Regions from separate parts of the Halomonas sp. AOP13-D3-9 genome, predicted to be linked through region 2. Evidence: predicted binding sites of a transcription regulator. Region 2 holds the regulator's gene; each other region holds the start of a gene.
The links. Region 2 encodes FNR, which switches genes on or off when oxygen is low (the NO sensors DNR and NnrR bind a similar motif). Its sites were predicted from a motif close to TTGATNTANATCAA; they were not measured.
Positions count from the first base shown of each region.

Region 1: ACT3UM_RS10255 (cytochrome ubiquinol oxidase subunit I) is a predicted target of FNR. The motif match lies at 2,012-2,025, and genes of this name have one in related genera.
Region 3: ACT3UM_RS00055 (xanthine dehydrogenase family protein molybdopterin-binding subunit) is a predicted target of FNR. The motif match lies at 1,845-1,858, and genes of this name have one in related genera.
Region 4: frdA (fumarate reductase (quinol) flavoprotein subunit) is a predicted target of FNR. The motif match lies at 2,388-2,401, and genes of this name have one in related genera.

Region 1 covers NZ_JBQSYH010000008.1:23,888-28,099, reverse strand. The annotation lists gene cydB (cytochrome d ubiquinol oxidase subunit II) at 1-453, opposite strand, end outside; gene ACT3UM_RS10255 (cytochrome ubiquinol oxidase subunit I) at 467-1,876, opposite strand; gene mapR (GntR family transcriptional regulator MpaR) at 2,074-3,483, opposite strand; gene ccoG (cytochrome c oxidase accessory protein CcoG) at 3,829-4,212, shown strand, end outside.
Region 2 covers NZ_JBQSYH010000003.1:149,184-153,395, reverse strand. The annotation lists gene ACT3UM_RS04480 (3'-5' exonuclease family protein) at 1-358, shown strand, start outside; gene ttcA (tRNA 2-thiocytidine(32) synthetase TtcA) at 460-1,371, shown strand; gene fnr (fumarate/nitrate reduction transcriptional regulator Fnr) at 1,364-2,110, opposite strand; gene hemN (oxygen-independent coproporphyrinogen III oxidase) at 2,193-3,626, opposite strand; gene ACT3UM_RS04460 (sulfite exporter TauE/SafE family protein) at 3,705-4,212, opposite strand, start outside.
Region 3 covers NZ_JBQSYH010000001.1:11,826-16,037, reverse strand. The annotation lists gene ACT3UM_RS00070 (maleate cis-trans isomerase family protein) at 1-544, shown strand, start outside; gene ACT3UM_RS00065 (N-carbamoylsarcosine amidohydrolase) at 556-1,236, shown strand; gene ACT3UM_RS00060 (MarR family winged helix-turn-helix transcriptional regulator) at 1,278-1,760, opposite strand; gene ACT3UM_RS00055 (xanthine dehydrogenase family protein molybdopterin-binding subunit) at 1,970-4,212, shown strand, end outside.
Region 4 covers NZ_JBQSYH010000001.1:181,359-185,570, reverse strand. The annotation lists gene ACT3UM_RS00845 (succinate dehydrogenase/fumarate reductase iron-sulfur subunit) at 1-487, opposite strand, end outside; gene frdA (fumarate reductase (quinol) flavoprotein subunit) at 484-2,271, opposite strand; gene ACT3UM_RS00835 (anion permease) at 2,556-4,025, shown strand; gene menH (2-succinyl-6-hydroxy-2,4-cyclohexadiene-1-carboxylate synthase) at 4,032-4,212, opposite strand, start outside.

The sequences.
Region 1 (4,212 bases), on a different contig from region 2:
GCCACCGCTGAAATGAATGCCATCGAAGGCGATCCCCTGAATATAGCCGCCCAAGGCAACGCCTTGTGCAGTGGTCGCCAGCAGCGAGCCGCCGATAAAGGCTTTGTCCCATACATGGCGCCGCTGGGGGGAGGCCTTGAAGCGAAACTCAAAGGCGACGCCGCGAAAAATTAGCCCCAGCAACATCACGATTAGCGGAATCGCCAGTGCTTCCAACACCACAGCGTAGGCGAGAGGGAAGGCGGCGAATAGTCCCGCGCCGCCTAACACTAGCCAGGTTTCGTTGCCGTCCCACACGGGCGCCACGGTGTTCATCATAATGTCGCGCTCCTGCTCGTCATGAACGCTTAGAAAAAGCAGGCCAATGCCTAAGTCAAAACCATCCATGACCACATACATCATCACACCAAACAGGATGATAATGGCCCAGATAAGTGATAAATCAATGCCCATAGTGCACCCCAATCTAGTAGTGAGTCGTCAGTGTGTCGTTAACCGCCGAGAGCGGCCGTGCGGGCGTGTGTTGATGGCCTGGGCCACCTAAGGTGTGCGAAGGGGAATCGCTTGGGCCTTTATTGACCAAGCTCATCATGTAGATAACGCCGGTGCCGAAGACGGCCAGATAGACCACCACAAAGGCCGCCAAGCTAATGCTGAGGTGCACAGCGTTGTGCGCTGAAGCGGCATCGGCGGTGCGCAGTAATCCGTAGACGACCCAAGGTTGGCGGCCTACTTCGGTGGTAAACCAGCCCGCCAGTAAAGCCACTAGCCCCGCTGGGCCCATGCCTAACGTGAACAGTAGAAAGCGGCGGGATGTATATAGCCGCCCTTTGATGCGCAGGGTGTTGCCCACGATGGCAAGCAGAATCATTAACACCCCAAGCCCAACCATTAACCGAAAGCTCCAGAACACGATAGTCGAATTGGGGCGGTCTTCCGGGGCGAACTCCTTAAGGGCGGGGATTTGCTCGGTCAAGCTGTGCTGTAACAGCAGGCTGCCCAACACGGGAATCTCCACTTTGAAGCGAGTCTCTTCGCGGTTCATATCGGGTAAGCCGAACAGGATCAGCGGGGTGGGTTCACCGCTACTGTTATCCCAGTGCCCTTCGATAGCGGCGATCTTGGCAGGCTGGTGTTCCAGAGTATTAAGACCATGCATGTCACCCACCACGGCCTGAAGCGGGGCAGTGATGGCCAGCATGATCAGCGCCATGGAGAGCATGGTGCGTACTTCAGGGGAGTGCTTGCCCCTTAGTAGCAGCCAAGCGGCGGAGGCGGCGACAAATAGCGCTGTACTTAAGAAAGCAGCCAGTGCCATATGGGCAAGGCGGTAGGGAAAAGAGGGATTAAAGACAATCTTCATCCAATCAACGGGAATCACCACACCGTTGATGATGTCGTGGCCTTGCGGGGTCTGCATCCAACTGTTGGAGGAGAGTATCCAAAACATCGATATGAGGGTGCCGAGCGCGACCATGCAGGTGGCAAAAAAGTGCAGGCCCCTGCCAACGCGCTCCCAGCCAAATAGCATCACCCCTAGAAAGCCGGCTTCCAGGAAGAAAGCTGTGAGCACTTCGTAGGTGAGCAATGGCCCTGTGACACTCCCCGCAAAGGCAGAAAAGCCGCTCCAATGGGTGCCAAACTGGTAGGCCATCACAATGCCCGAGACCACGCCCATGGCAAAGTTGACGGCAAAGATTTTTGACCAGAAGTGGTATAGATGGCGATAGGTATCCCGCTGGGTCTTTAGCCACAGCCCTTCCAGCACGGCCAGGTAGCTGGCTAAACCGATAGTGATGGCGGGAAAAATGATGTGAAAGGAAATAGTAAAGGCAAACTGCACCCTGGCCAAATCAATGGCCGCGATTCCGAGCATGGCGCTTCCTCCGATGACAGCCACTGTCTTAACTAAATAGTGGGCCGGTATAGCCGCTGTATGGCTTCATCGGAACAGTCTATCGCTTGCTGTATTTCATAACAGACTCAGTTTTTCACTAAAAAACCAGATCAGTTGCTCTGGGTTAAGCACTGAGGTACTAATAGCGGCTTTACATAATTGGTCAGGAAAGATAGTCAGAAAAGCGTTAATAACTGCCCCAACGTTTCCATACCGCGCTCGCTGCGTGGCGTCCAGGGGTGGCCATAGCTTAGGCGCACGCAGTGGCGAAACTGCTGGGTCGCGGAAAAAATCGGGCCTGGCGCTAAGCTAACGCCATGGTCGAGCGCCGTATTAAATAGCCGCAGCGAATCCACCTGCTCGGGAAACTCCACCCACAAAAAGTAGCCGCCCGCTGGGCGGGTGATGCGAGTATGGGTAGGAAAGTAGCGATCCGCCGCCGCTAACATGCTGCCTTGCTGGGCTTCTAAGGCGTGGCGGAGTTTGCGCAAATGGCGGTCATAACCGCCGTGCTGCAAATAGTCAGCGATGGCTGCCTGAGCGGGCACGGAGGGCGAGATTGTGGTCATCAGTTTTAGCCGCGAGATGGCCTGTGCATAGCGGCCGCCCGCTACCCAACCGACCCGGTAGCCGGGTGCCAAGCACTTTGAGAAGGAGCTGCAGTGAATGACCAACCCCTCATCATCGAAGGTTTTTACGGGCGCGGGTGGGGTGCTGCCAAAGTACAGCTCGGCATATACATCATCCTCTAGCATCGGCACTTGGTGCTGTTTTATCAGCTGATAGAGGGCTTGTTTGCGCTCTCTGCTCATGCTGGCGCCGATTGGGTTCTGTAAATGGCTCATAAACCAGCAGGCTTTGATGGGCAGTGTCTCTAGTCGCTCTGCCAACACGTCGAGGTCGATTCCCTCCCGTGGGTGAACCGGAACCTCTACGGCGCGAAGTTTTAGTCGCTCCAATACCTGCAGGCTGGCATAAAACGCCGGCGACTCAATCGCCACCAGATCGCCCGGCTGGGTAACACTCTGCAGCGCTAGATTAAGCCCCTCCAGAGCACCATTGGTAATCACCAGCTCTTCCATCGGCAGTTGAATGCCGCCCAGCATGTAGCGCAGGGCAATCTGCCGACACAGATCGGTATGCCCGGTGGTCATGTCAGCCACCACCTGTTGAGGCGAAAGCGCCCGCAACCCCCGCGTCATGCTGATACTCAAGCGCGAAAGCGGAAACAGCTCAGGACTGGGAAAGGCCGATCCAAAGGGCACCGTGCGGTCATCCTGAAGCGAGCCAAGCACTGAGAACACCAACTCGCTGACTTCTACCTCTGCTGGGTCGGTGGGCTGCAGCGTTACACGCGGTTCGTCCAGCAGGCGCCGGGCGTGTTCACGCACAAAATACCCCGAGCGTGCCCTTGCAGTGATAAGCCCACGGTTCTCAAGTAAATAGTAAGCCTGGAACACCGTAGAAGGGCTAATGCCGTGATGGCGGCTAGCCTGGCGCACCGAGGGGATTCGTTCCCCTGGGCCAAGCACACCTTGGCGAATCAGCGTCGCTATCTCATCGGCAAACTGTTCGTAGCGTTTCATGGGATAAACCGTCGGTGTATTGATTAAAACGCCCGAATGCTCCATCACAGTGTTAGCTGGCACAGCGCGGATCTCTGCTTATAGAAAGCACCACTGTGCCGCATGTGCGAAGCGTAAAACAGACTCAAATATAGTAATAAACAGCATATCAGAAAGCAGCGGTGTGAGAGGCTAGTGCTAACTGATACGCCTTATTTCTCTAAAACTGCATCTGTTTGTGCCATCCCTGTATGAGCATAGTAGCGGCTAACTTAAAAGTCGCGCCTTCTAACAAATGCTTAATCATCTGCCCCGCGACGCCCCTCGACCGCATAAGCCTCCATTCTTTCTTTTTTGGATATCGGTATGACGCAACGCATTCCACTGCAAGACATGACTACTGAGGCGGCGGTTGAACACCATACTCCTCCGTCTAAGTCGCCCAATTCTCAGTCTCCCAGTAGCAAGCCACCGAAGCTCGGACATATTTATGTGCGAGAAATAAGCGGTTTTTTTCAGCGTATCCGGCGCTTTTCTAACTGGCTGTTGATGGCGCTCTATTTCGGCTTGCCGTGGATCAATTGGGGTGATCGGCCGCTGGTGTGGTTTGACCTCTCAGCCCAGGAGTTCCACCTGTTTGCGGCGACGTTTTATCCACAGGACTTTATCTTGCTCACCTGGATTCTAGTGCTGTGCGCTTTTGGGTTGTTTTTGATCACGGTAGTGGCTGGGCGAGTGTGGTGTGGCTAC
Region 2 (4,212 bases):
GCTATGTGAGGCAGGGGAGGTGCAGCCGCCAAGCAGCGATAACTTGAGCGCATTAGTGGAATTTATCGGCAATCGGCCCATTGTGGGCTGGCAGTTGGAGCAGCGCATTGTAGCGTTGAATAGACTACTGACTAAGCAGCTGAATTTTGCGCTACCCAATGCCCAGGTTGATGTGGCGAGACTGCATCAGCGCCAACTGCGGCGTTTGCATCCGGAGGTAGAAGCGCCCACCAGCTTCGCCCAGGCGCTGGCATGCTGGCAGGTGCCCGCCATGGGTGTGCAAAGCGTGCTTGGCGAGGCAACCGCCAGCGCACTTCTGTATATGCGCCTGCAGCGCGTTATGGCGGAGGTGGCATAGGAATGGGGGAAGCACTAGTGTTTGGGTCAGGCGGTGAGTGTTGTTAGAATGTGGCAATATTTCCTCTTTTAGCGCCTTTCACTATCGGCAGTGCTTATTTCATGCAATCCCTAGATTATTTCGACCCGCATTTTGACACGCCAGATGTTGCTCCTGCAGCCTCTCCAGACGCTGTGCAGGCTGATGCTAAGCAGAAGCGTGAATTTAACAAGCTGCAAAAGCGTCTGCGCCGAGAAGTGGGCAATGCGATTATTGATTACCAAATGATCAATGAAGGCGATCGCGTGATGGTGTGCCTCTCCGGCGGTAAGGACAGCTACACGATGCTGGAGATTTTGCGCAACTTGCAGCGCAACGCGCCAGTTAACTTTTCGTTGATAGCGGTCAATCTGGATCAGAAGCAGCCGGGCTTTCCTGAGCATGTGCTGCCTGCCTATCTGGACAAGCAGGGGGTGGAGTATCACATCGTAGAACGCGATACCTACTCGGTGGTGAAGGAGAAAACCCCTGAAGGCAAGACCACCTGCGCGCTCTGTTCACGGCTTCGCCGCGGCTCGCTGTATGGGTTTGCCGAAGAGATTGGGGCCAATAAAATTGCCCTGGGCCATCACCGGGAAGACATTCTTGAAACCCTGTTTCTGAATATGTTCTTCGGCGGCAACCTGAAAGCGATGCCGCCGAAGCTGCTATCCGATGATGGTAAGAATATCGTTATTCGGCCGTTGGCCTACTGCAAAGAAGCGGATATTGCGGAATTTTCGCGGCTGATGGCGTTCCCAATCATTCCCTGCAACCTGTGCGGCTCCCAGCCTAATATGCAGCGTCAGGTGGTCAAAGAGATGCTCGCCGAGTGGGATGAGAAGTTTCCTGGCCGTCTGGAAAGCATGTTTAAAGCGGTGACCAATATTGCGCCCTCCCAGTTGGCAGACCGCAGCCTGTTTGATTTTGAGGGCTTAGAGGCGAAGCAGGCGGAGCTGCTGGCGGGTCGCATCCAGGCCTTCAACGTCAGCTAACCGTTTGCTCTTCCTCTTCGGCGAGGGTAATCAAACGCGGCATATCGAGAATATTGACCTCTCGCCCAGAAACCGCCACCACGCTCTGCTGCTGAAAGCGGCTTAAAATGCGGCTGACGGTTTCCACCGCTAAGCCCAGGTAGTTGCCAATATCGGCCCTCGGCATTGAGAGGCGAAAGCTGTAGGGCGAGTAGCCTCGGCGACGAAAACGGTCCGAAAGGGTAATCAAAAAGGTGGCCAGCCGTTGATCGGCGGTTTTGCGCGAGAGTAGGCGCATCATGCGTCGGTCATCGCGCAACTCTTTGCTCATGCTCCGATACAGCTGGCCACGTAGCTCAGGGATCTCTTCTGAGAGCAAATCCAGGCGGTCAAAAGGAATCTCGCAAACGGTGGTGGTTTCCAGGGCGATAACGCTACCGGGGTAGTGCTCTTCATCAATGCCATCCAGCCCCACCAGTTCACTGGGCAGGTAGAAATTGGTCAACTGCTCACTGCCGTTACCTTCGGCGGTGACCTGTTTCAAACTCCCCGAACGCACCGCGTAAACGCTGGTAAAAGTGTCACCCTGGCGAAACAGCGGCTCGCCTTTTTTCAGCGGCGCACGGCGGCGAATAATCGCATCGAACTGCCCCATATCGTCCAACTCAAGGGCAAGCGGCAGGCACAGCGAGCTAAGGCTGCAGGTTTGGCAGCGCGCTTCGTGGAGTAGCGAGCGTCGGCTGCTCATAGGTTCCAACATGCGGTGCTCCTTGAGTGGGTCAGGATAAAATTAGCAAATTCTTACTTATTGTGGTGCCGTTAGCATGCCTGCAATAAGGTGATTAAACAATCTTAGAGTAGCGCTGCCCTATTTGCCCAGAAAGATGGGTATCGAACGCCATGGCTAAATGGCGCACCAGCAGTCGACCCATGGGCGTGGCGTTAAGTTGATCACCACTACGGGTCAGTAAGCCATCTTGCTCGGCGCTCTGTAAACGCTCCAGAGCGGGGGCAAAATAGCGGGGGGCATCAATGTTCCAGCGCTGGCTGACCGCAGCCAGATCAATGCCCATATCGCACATCAGCCGCTCAATCACATCCCGCCGGATTAGGTCGTCATCACTCAACCGCACGCCTCGCACAGTAGCGAGCTGACCCTGATCCAACGCCGCCTCGTAGCTTGCCAGATCGCTCGGGTTCTGCGCGTAGACGTCATCAATACGTGAAATCGCCGAAACGCCAAGCCCGATTAAATCGCACTGGGCATGGCTGGAGTAGCCTTGGAAGTTGCGCTGTAGCGAGCCGTCGCGCTGAGCAATGGCCAGGCTATCGTCAGGCCGGGCAAAGTGATCCATCCCGATATGTACGTAGCCAGCCGCGGTGAGCATTTCAATCGTGGTGCGCAGAATTGCCAGCTTCTCTTCACCGCCCGGCAAATCATCGACATTAATACGCCGCTGGGGAGCAAAGCGCTCGGGCATATGGGCGTAGTTAAATACTGAAAGACGCGCCGGATTGAGTTCAATCACCTGGCGGAGGGTATTCGCAAAGCTCTTTTCTGTCTGAAACGGTAAACCGTAAATAAGATCGAGATTGAGCGAGCGAAAGCCCAGGCGATGCGCCTCTTCCATCAGCGTTTCGGTGAGTACCCGCGGTTGAATGCGGTTAATGGCTTTCTGCACCAACGGGCTTAAATCCTGCACGCCCAGGCTAATGCGGTTAAAGCCTAACGACTGCAGGTGGCGCAGGGTAAATACATCCGCTTCCCGGGGGTCTATTTCAATCGCGTAGTCGCGATCGGCAGAGGACGAAAGGCCAAACCGGGCATCCAAACGATCAATCAGGTCGCCCATCTGATTCAAGCTAAGAAAGGTCGGCGTTCCGCCACCCCAGTGTAGCTGCTCCACCGGTCGTGATGTATCCAAGTGGCGTGCGGTCAGCACCATTTCACGGTCGAGCCGGGATAAGTAAGGCTCGGTCAGGGCGGTGTTCTTGGTGGCGATTTTATTGCATGCGCAGTAGAAGCAGATCTTGCGACAAAAAGGCACGTGAACATACAGCGACAGCGAACGCTGACTGGCATTGCTACGCTCTAGTGCCTGGGTCAGGTCACCGGGGGTGAATTGGTCGTGAAATGACAGCGCCGTGGGGTAAGACGTGTAGCGTGGTCCGCTGGTGTCGTAGCGGCGCAGCAGGGCTTCATCCCACACCGGCTGCACGGGCGCTGCCGCCACAGACGAGGTAAGAGGTGAAACCGCAGGGGCATGAACGGGCATGAAGGGGCGCTCCGACGTGAGGTAATGCCGCTAGCCTAACCCGTGACGAAAGCGTAAAGATTGAGCCATGTCATGCTATTAGAGGTTGTGTGCCGTAAGAGTCCAGAGCTGCCACAGCGCAAACGCGATAATCGTTAGTGCCGCCACGCTGCGCGTCGCCGGGTGGCGAATCAGGTGGCTTAGCTGGCGCGCAGCGAGGCCAGTGGCGAGCAGCGCCGGCAGGGTGCCTAGCCCAAATGCGCCCATTAGCAGCGCGCCCTGGAGCGGGTCGGCTATCGCCAGGCTCCAGGCCAGCATGGAGTAGACCAGCCCACAGGGTAGCCAGCCCCAAAGTGCGCCTAGCGCGAAGGCTTGAGGGATATACACCACCGGCATTAAGCGCCGCCCCACAGGCTCGATAAAGCGCCATAGACGGCGGCCAACCGCCTCCACTTTGAGCAGCCCTTTCCACCAGTTGGCGATATACAGTGCCATCAGGATCAGCATCAGCGCGGCAAACACCTGAAGCAGCATTCGTGCCGTGGCGGAAAGCGAAAATAGCGTGCCCAGCAGGGCAACCAGCGCGCCTGCGCTCATATAGCTAATA
Region 3 (4,212 bases), on a different contig from region 2:
TGCAGCAGTGGATGTGATGGGGTATGCCTGCCTAGTCGCCATTATGGCGATGGGGCCCGGCTACCACCGAGAGTCGCAAAAGCGGCTGCGCAGCCGCACCGAAGAGAACGGCTGCGACACACCCGTAGTGACCAGTGCCGGTGCGCTGGTGGATGCTCTAGGTGTGATGAAAGCCAAACGTGTGGTGGTCGTGGCGCCTTACATGAAGCCGCTGACCGAAATGGTGGTCGACTACATCCGTCAGGAAGGCATTGACGTGCTCGACTACCGGGCGCTTGAGATCCCCAACAACCTTGATGTTGCCCGCCACGATCCCGCCAATCTTCCCGAGATCGTCGCCAGTCTCGATTTAAGTAACGTGGACGCTATCGTCTTGTCAGCCTGTGTGCAAATGCCCTCACTACCGGCCGTCGCCAAGGTAGAAGCCTTAACCGGAAAGCCCGTTGTGACCGCAGCTATCGCGACCACCTACGCCATGCTCAAGGCACTCGACCTGGAGCCCATCGTACCGGGCGCGGGCGCCCTCTTATCAGGGGCTTACTAGGAGATAGCACTATGACCAACCCCAGCCAAGCAACCAACGGCAGCGGTGCTAATGACAGCTCTTTAGATGACAGCTTAGATAACAACTACAAGGGCGTGTGGGATGGACGCATTGGTTTTGGCAAAAGACCCGCGCTGCTGGTGGTTGATTTTATGCAGGGCTACACGACCCCCGGTTCGCCGCTATTTGCCCAGGGTGTGGTGGATGCGGTGGCCAATATGCCGCCGCTACTCAATACCGCACGGCGGACGGGTACGCCCGTTATCCACACCAATATTCTTTATCACGCCCCGGATCAAATCGATGGTGGCATTTGGGTCAAGAAGGCACCGGTCATGCGGGCGATGGTGGCGGGCAACCCTTACGCGGAGTTCTGCCCCGAGGTGGCCCCCAGAGAAGATGAGCTGGTAATGACCAAGCAGTATGCCAGCGCTTTCTTTGGTACTTCGCTGGCTTCCACGCTGGTCGCCATGGGGATCGATACGCTGATCATTACCGGTTGCTCCACCAGCGGCTGCATTCGCGCCACCGCCGTTGACGGCGTACAGCACGGCTTTCGGGTGATGGTGGTACGTGACTGTGTGGGCGACCGCCACCCCGCGCCCCATGAAGCTAATCTGTTTGATATCGATAGCAAATATGGCGATGTGATTGGACTGGATGAAACACTGGATTACTTAATAAAGCGTTAGGAGTGCCCAAGAACACAGGTGAAGCGGGCGTCTCGGTTGTGTTATCCGTCCGCGTTCATTTTTTCCAGCAGATGCATTAAGGCAACCCGCTCTGCCGGGTTGAGATTTTTCATGGTCTGATCGCTAATTTGCTTGGCACTGGGCACCATAGCCTCGACTAATGTCTCCCCGGCCTCAGTGATCACGACCATGACTTTACGTTGATCATTGGGGTCGGTGGTGAGCGAGATCCACCCCCGCGCTTTAAGACGTTTAATGACGCCACGGATAGTGGCTGGATCAATCGCCGTGGCGTTGACGATATCGGTTAACGAGCTGGGGCCACGCTCCATCACCGTGCACAGCGTGACAAATTGAATGGCCGTAAGCTGCTTATCGCTGCTGTAGCGCTGAAAAATAGCCGTATGCCGCTGGTAGGCTTTACGCAGTAGATGCCCTACTTGCTCAGAAAAATCATACCCCTGCTCTGAAGGCGTGGGGTGCTCACCGGAAGACGAGTGTTTGAGCGCACTATCCGTTGTCATTCCATATCCTTAATCTATTAGCGACGACGTGTATCGAGTATGGCACTGGTTAACAAAATGATGCATCAACGCTTTAAATACTGCTTGCGCTGGATCAATTCATCATGCTTTTATGGCGTACACGCTATAATTTTACCTTAGTTATCGCTCTTTCATCACCTAAAATTCATCCGCACTGATCATCGTAAACGCGAGCGTGGGAGGCAGACATGGCTGATAAACCAGACTATACAAGAGAGTCACTGCTGTATGGGTCTGATGTTCTGGTGATCTATCGCGACCCGGTTACGCCCCCCAAGCCCGCGCCCGGACAGCCAGGTACACACTCAAACTTCACCCCCCATGAGCCTGAGATATTCATTGCCGTACTGAGCGATAGTCATATCGTGGCTTTCAACGGCCACGTAGACCTGGGCACAGGCATACGCACGGCGCTCGCTCAAATTGTCGCAGAAGAGCTTAGCGTCGCGTTCGACGGCGTCACAATGGTGCTGGGCAACTCCGTTGAAGCCCCCAACCAAGGCCCCACCATAGCCAGTGCATCGATTCAGATCACTGCCGAGCCTTTACGACGAGCTGCGGCACAGGCGCGGGAGTACCTATTAACCCTGGCAGCAAAGCACTTTGACACTGAGCGCTCACTACTTAGCTGCCAGAACGGCGCTATTACGCCAAGTGATAATAACCGCTCATCCGTTAGCTTTGGGGAGTTGCTGCGGGGCACCCGTCATGCATTAAAGCTTGCCGATGAGGTGCCGCTTAAGCCGGTCAGCCATTATACCCTGGTCGGCCAATCGACCTCCCGCGTGGATATACCCGCCAAGGCCACCGGGGAATTGACCTTTATCCACGATCTGCGCCTGCCCAACATGCTACATGGGCGAGTGATTCGTCCGCCTTATGTCGGCCATGATAGCGGCGACTTTATTGGCAACAGTTTAATCGCGGTAGATGAAAGCTCTGTGGCGCATTTGCCAGGTGTGATAAGTGTCGTGGTGGTCGGTGACTTTGTTGGCGTGGTGGCCGAGCGTGAAGAGCAGGCTGCTGCTGCCGCCAAACAGCTAAAGATCCAGTGGCGCCCAATCGAAGGCTTGCCTCAGTTGGACAACATAGAGCAAGCACTGCTCGACCTGCCCAGCAAGCAGCGCATACTCCTCGAAGAGGGTGATCTCGACAGCGCTCTGGCTGCCGCACAGCATCCGCTCAATCGTCACTATGTGTGGCCTTTCCAACTGCATGGCTCTATCGGCCCTTCGTGCTCTGTCGCCGATGCCAATGAAGATGGCCTTCACGTATGGTCGGGCACCCAAAATCCACACAGCCTGCGCGCCGACCTCGCCCGCCTTACCGGTTTGGATGAAGGCGTTATCACCATTACCCGCATGGAAACATCAGGCTGCTATGGCCGCAACTGCGCCGACGACGTTGGCGCGGATGCAGTGCTGCTGTCTCAGGCGGTGGGTCGACCTGTTCGTGTACAACTAACCCGTGAGCAGGAGCACACCTGGGAGCCTAAAGGGGCTGCTCAGTATATGGCCATCCAGGGCGGCTTAAACGCAGATGGCAGCCCAGCAGGCTATCGCTTTAATACGCGCTACCCCTCTAACAGTGCGCCCACCCTGGCACTGCTGCTGACCGGCGCCGCCTCACCGATTGATATCCCCTTTGAAATGGGGGATCGAACGTCGGTGCCGCCCTACCGCTATCCTCATCGCCAAATAGTGTGCGACGACGTCCCGACGCTGGTTCGTGCCTCCTGGCTGCGTGGCGTCTCGGCACTGCCCAGCACCTTCGCCCACGAAAGCTATATTGATGAACTCGCCTACTTGGCGGGTGAAGATCCTGTCGCCTATCGGTTGCGCTACTTAGCCGATAACCGCGCCTGCGAGCTTGTCGAAGAGTTAGCCAAACGTGCGAACTGGAAACCCTGCACCGCTAACGCCAACCCGAGTAGCGATGGCGAGTGGCGCTACGGCCGAGGCTTCGCTTACGCCCAGTACGTACATAGTAAATTTCCCGGCTTTGGTGCCGCGCTTGCCGCCTGGGTGATTGAACTTACAGTCAATGTGAAGAGTGGGCGGGTTGTCGTCGAGAACTTATATGTGGGTCAGGATGCGGGCTTAATGGTGAACCCCGCCGGCGTTCGCCATCAGGTGCATGGCAATGTGATCCAGATGCTCAGCCGCACGTTAAAGGAGCGGGTAACCTTTGAGGATGGTTTACCGACCAGCAGAGAGTGGGGCGGCTACCCCATTCTGCGTTTCTCAGAGCTTCCTCCCATCGACGTCATGCTGCTTGATCGCCCTGAACTACCCCCACTCGGCGTTGGGGAGTCCGCCTCACTGCCCGGCGCTCCCGCGATTGCCAACGCGCTTTTTGATGCCACGGGGGTACGCTTTACCCATCCCCCTTTTACCCCTGACACCATTCGCGATGCACTGAAAGCCGCCCT
Region 4 (4,212 bases), on a different contig from region 2:
ACTGCTTGTAGCGCTCCAGCTGCTCTGGTGTCTGCTGATAGGTTTCCGGCGCCTTGGGGTCGTAGGGTTTTACCGGATTATTGTCAATCAGATAGGGCTTAACCGCCGCCAGGTGTTCCAGGAAGATCGCCATATCCACCACCAGATCCCGCTGCACGGGGAAGTGGGCCAGCGGCTCGATACGAATATCACCCTCGTAATCGCGCAGGAAGGTTTTACAGCCCAGCTTGGGAATGCCGTTCACCATCACCCCGCAGGAGCCACAGATCGCCATACGGCAAGACCAGCGGTAGCTCAGCGTGCTATCGAGCTGCTCCTTGATGTGGTTAAGGGCATCCAGCAGCGAGGTGCTGTCATCCACCGGCAGGTCGTACTCCTGCCAGTACGTTTCAGTCGAGGTGTCCGGCAGGTAGCGTTTGACGCTGATATGCTTGGTGCTGGTGTTATCAGCGCTAACACGCTTGGCAGTAATCTGATCGGTACTCATACCTTCTCCCCCTTGCCCGCATCGCCATAGGCCCGCTCCGCCGGGGCAGAGAATTGCACATCGACGTCCTGCCAGCGCAGCTCGGCATGGGCATCGCCTTGGTAGAACACCTGGCTATGCTTAAGGTAGTTAACGTCATCGCGTTTCTGCATGCCTTCATCCAAGCGCTGGTGGGCACCGCGGGACTCACGGCGCTCAAGCGCGCCCAAACAGGAGGCTTCGGCAATATCCAGGCCACACTCCAGTTCAAGACATTCCAGTAACTCGGTATTAAAAATCTTGCTGGTATCGTTAACGCGGATCTCGTTGAAGCGCGCACGCAGTTGGCGCATGGTATCCAGCGAATGGCGCATGCCCTCTTCGGTGCGGTAAATCCCACAGCCGCTCTCCATGGCCTGCACCATGGCGTGCTTGAGTTCTACCCAGTTCTCGCCGCTCCCCGTTCCGTCACATAGCCGCAGCAGCTTGGCTTGCTGGCGGTCGCCCTGGGCTTCCAGCAGGCGCTCATCGGCCCACTCTGTTTGCGCCGCACGCTGACTGGCCTGCTCACCGGCCAGGCGGCCAAACACCAATAGCTCAGTTAGCGAGTTAGAGCCCAAACGGTTGGCGCCGTGCAAGCCCACCGAAGCACACTCCCCGGCGGCGTACAGCCCGGCAATGGAAGTTTCACACTGGGGGTTGGTTTCAATACCGCCCATGGTGTAGTGAACCGCTGGGCGAATGGGGATGGGCTCTTTCACCGGGTCGACGTTGATATAGGATTTGGCCAGCTCGCAGATAAACGGCAGGCGCTCCAGAATGGTCTTTTCACCCAAGTGGCGCAGATCAAGATAGACCACATCGCTGTCGCCAAACTTGCCGGTGCGGCCTGCCTGCTGCTCCTGCCAGAAAGCCTGGGAGAGTTTGTCCCGAGGGCCTAGCTCCATGTACTTGTTTTCCGGTTTGCCAAGCGGTGTTTCCGGGCCAAGGCCATAATCCTGCAGATAGCGATAGCCATCTTTGTTTAGCAGAATCCCCCCTTCACCCCGGCACGCTTCGGTAATCAAAATGCCGGAGCCGGGCAGGCCGGTGGGGTGATACTGAACAAACTCCATATCCCGCAGTGCCACACCGTGGCGATAAGCCATCGCCATACCGTCGCCGGTAACAATGCCCGCATTGGTGTTGAAACGGAATAAACGCCCCGCGCCGCCGGTGGCCAGAATCACCGCTTTGGCGCGCAGCACGGTTAATTCGCCAGTGGCGATTTGTAGCGCAATCACACCAATCACTGCGCCTTCGTGAACCGCCAGGTCGAGCACGAAGTACTCGTCGAAACGCTCGATCTCGGGATATTTCAGCGAGGTTTGAAATAGGGTGTGGAGCATATGGAAGCCGGTTTTGTCGGCGGCGAACCAAGTGCGGGCGGTTTTCATGCCCCCAAAGCGGCGTACTTGCACTTGGCCATCGTCTTTACGGCTCCAGGGACAGCCCCAGCGCTCCATCTGCACCAGCTCTTGGTAAGCGTGGTGAACAAAGTAGTCGACGACACCCTGTTCAACCAGCCAGTCACCGCCGGAAACGGTGTCATCAAAATGCGCCTGATGGGAGTCTTCTTCACTGGTAACCGCCGCCGCTCCGCCTTCCGCGGCAACGGTATGGGAGCGCATGGGGTACACCTTGGAGAGCAGCGCAATACGCTGAGGGGCGCCCTGGGTTTTAGCCTGCTCGGCAGCTCCAATAGCAGCACGTAAGCCTGCGCCGCCCCCACCGACAATGACGATATCGAAATCTCGCTGCTGCATGACAACCCCTTCCATTAGCCAAGTCAAAGGTGGTACTGGCGGCACTCTTCGGTGCCCTTTCATTATTCGAACTTACCACGCCCTTGGCAGGCCCTGCTCATTAGTCCAAAGAACTATTGACGTGCGTCAAGCAAGTGGGAGATCGAGCGGGTATTGCTGTTCCCCGCGTGCCGCAGCCCCTACTCTTCAAGCCACTCACTGCAAGGCAGATAGCTATCCGCCAAGCAATACCAGGCAATAAAAGAAGCCCAGACAGGCTCAAGAAAACTAAAGAGAGGTGCCGCATGACGACGAATGCTCAACCCTCACCGCGATGGAAACTGTTAGCACCGCTAGCAGTCACTATCATCGTCGCGCTGATCCCCATTCCCCCGGGGCTTGCGCCTCATGCGTGGTATTTTTTAGCCATTTTCCTGGGCTGCGTGGTGGGTTTGATTCTTGAACCACTACCGGGCGCGGTGGTGGGTCTGATCGGCGTTACCCTAGTGGCGCTACTTTCAAGGTGGGTGTTGTTCTCTCCCGAACAGCTCGCCGTTAACGGTTTCAACCCCGCTGGCCAAGCCTTTTCCTGGGCGGTGTCGGGCTTTACCAACTCTACCGTATGGCTGATTTTTGGTGCCTTTATGTTTGCCCTGGGCTACGAAAAAACCGGCCTAGGTCGACGAATTTCCCTCTGGCTGGTCAAGGCAATGGGTAAGAGAACCTTGACCCTTGGCTACGCGGTGATGATTGCCGATGGCATTCTCGCGCCCTTTACGCCCTCTAATACGGCGCGCAGTGCGGGCACGATCTACCCGGTGATTCGTAACTTGCCACCGCTTTACGATTCGCACCCTAATGACCCCAGCATGAAGCGCATGGGTAGCTTTTTGATGTGGACAGCACTGGCCTCTACCTGCGTGACCAGCTCGCTATTTTTGACCGCCCTGGCCCCCAACTTATTGGCTATCGCGCTAACCGAAAGTACCACCGGCATCCAAATCAACTGGGGGCAGTGGTTTATGGCGGTCGTGCCAGCGGGCATTCTGCTGTTACTGCTGGTGCCGCTGCTAAGCTATTGGCTATGTTCCCCCGAAGTGAAGGCGGGCGATGAAATTTCCGACTGGGCCGGCAAGGAGTTAACCAAGCTGGGCGCACTGACCCGCCATGAAATCATGCTGGTCGTTATGGTGGTCACTGCGCTGCTGCTGTGGATTTTTGCTGGCAGCATCATCTCCGGCTCACTGGTAGGCCTAGTGGTCATCTGCGGCATGCTGTTAACAAGCATCATTAGCTGGGACGATATTCTTAACAATCGTGCGGCTTGGAATACCTTTGTGTGGTTTGCCACCCTGGTGGCGCTAGCAGGCGGACTCAGTCAAGTAGGATTCGTTAACTGGTTTGGCGGTGTGGTGGGTGGGCAGATAAGCCACTTCGACCCAGTGATGGCCATGGTGGCGCTAGTGGTTATTTTTTACCTACTGCACTACTTCTTTGCCAGCGTGACGGCCCACGTGACCGCCCTACTGCCGGTGATTCTGGCGGCGGCATCGGGTATTGCCGGGCTGGATATGCAGATGTTTATCCTGCTGCTACTCCCCACCCTCGGCTTTATGGGCATTCTCACCCCCTACGGCACTGGGCCTAGCCCGGTTTACTACGGCAGCGGCTACTTACCCAGCGCACTGTTTTGGCGGCTAGGGGCGATTTTCGGGCTGCTTTTCCTGGTGGTTTGGCTGGTGATCGGCCTGCCCTGGCTTATGCTGATCAGTTGATAAACACTAGCCTAGGTACCAAGTGTTGAGCTGCTGAGCAATCATCTCTGGTTGCTCAGCATGAAGATTATGGCCCCCCTCCAGCGTGATATGGCGCAGGCGCGGGGCCATCGTTGTTAGTTGCGTTGCCAGAGTGTGGAACTTGGCGTCCCGTTGGCCCGAAAAGTAGCTAACCGGCAGAAGGGTG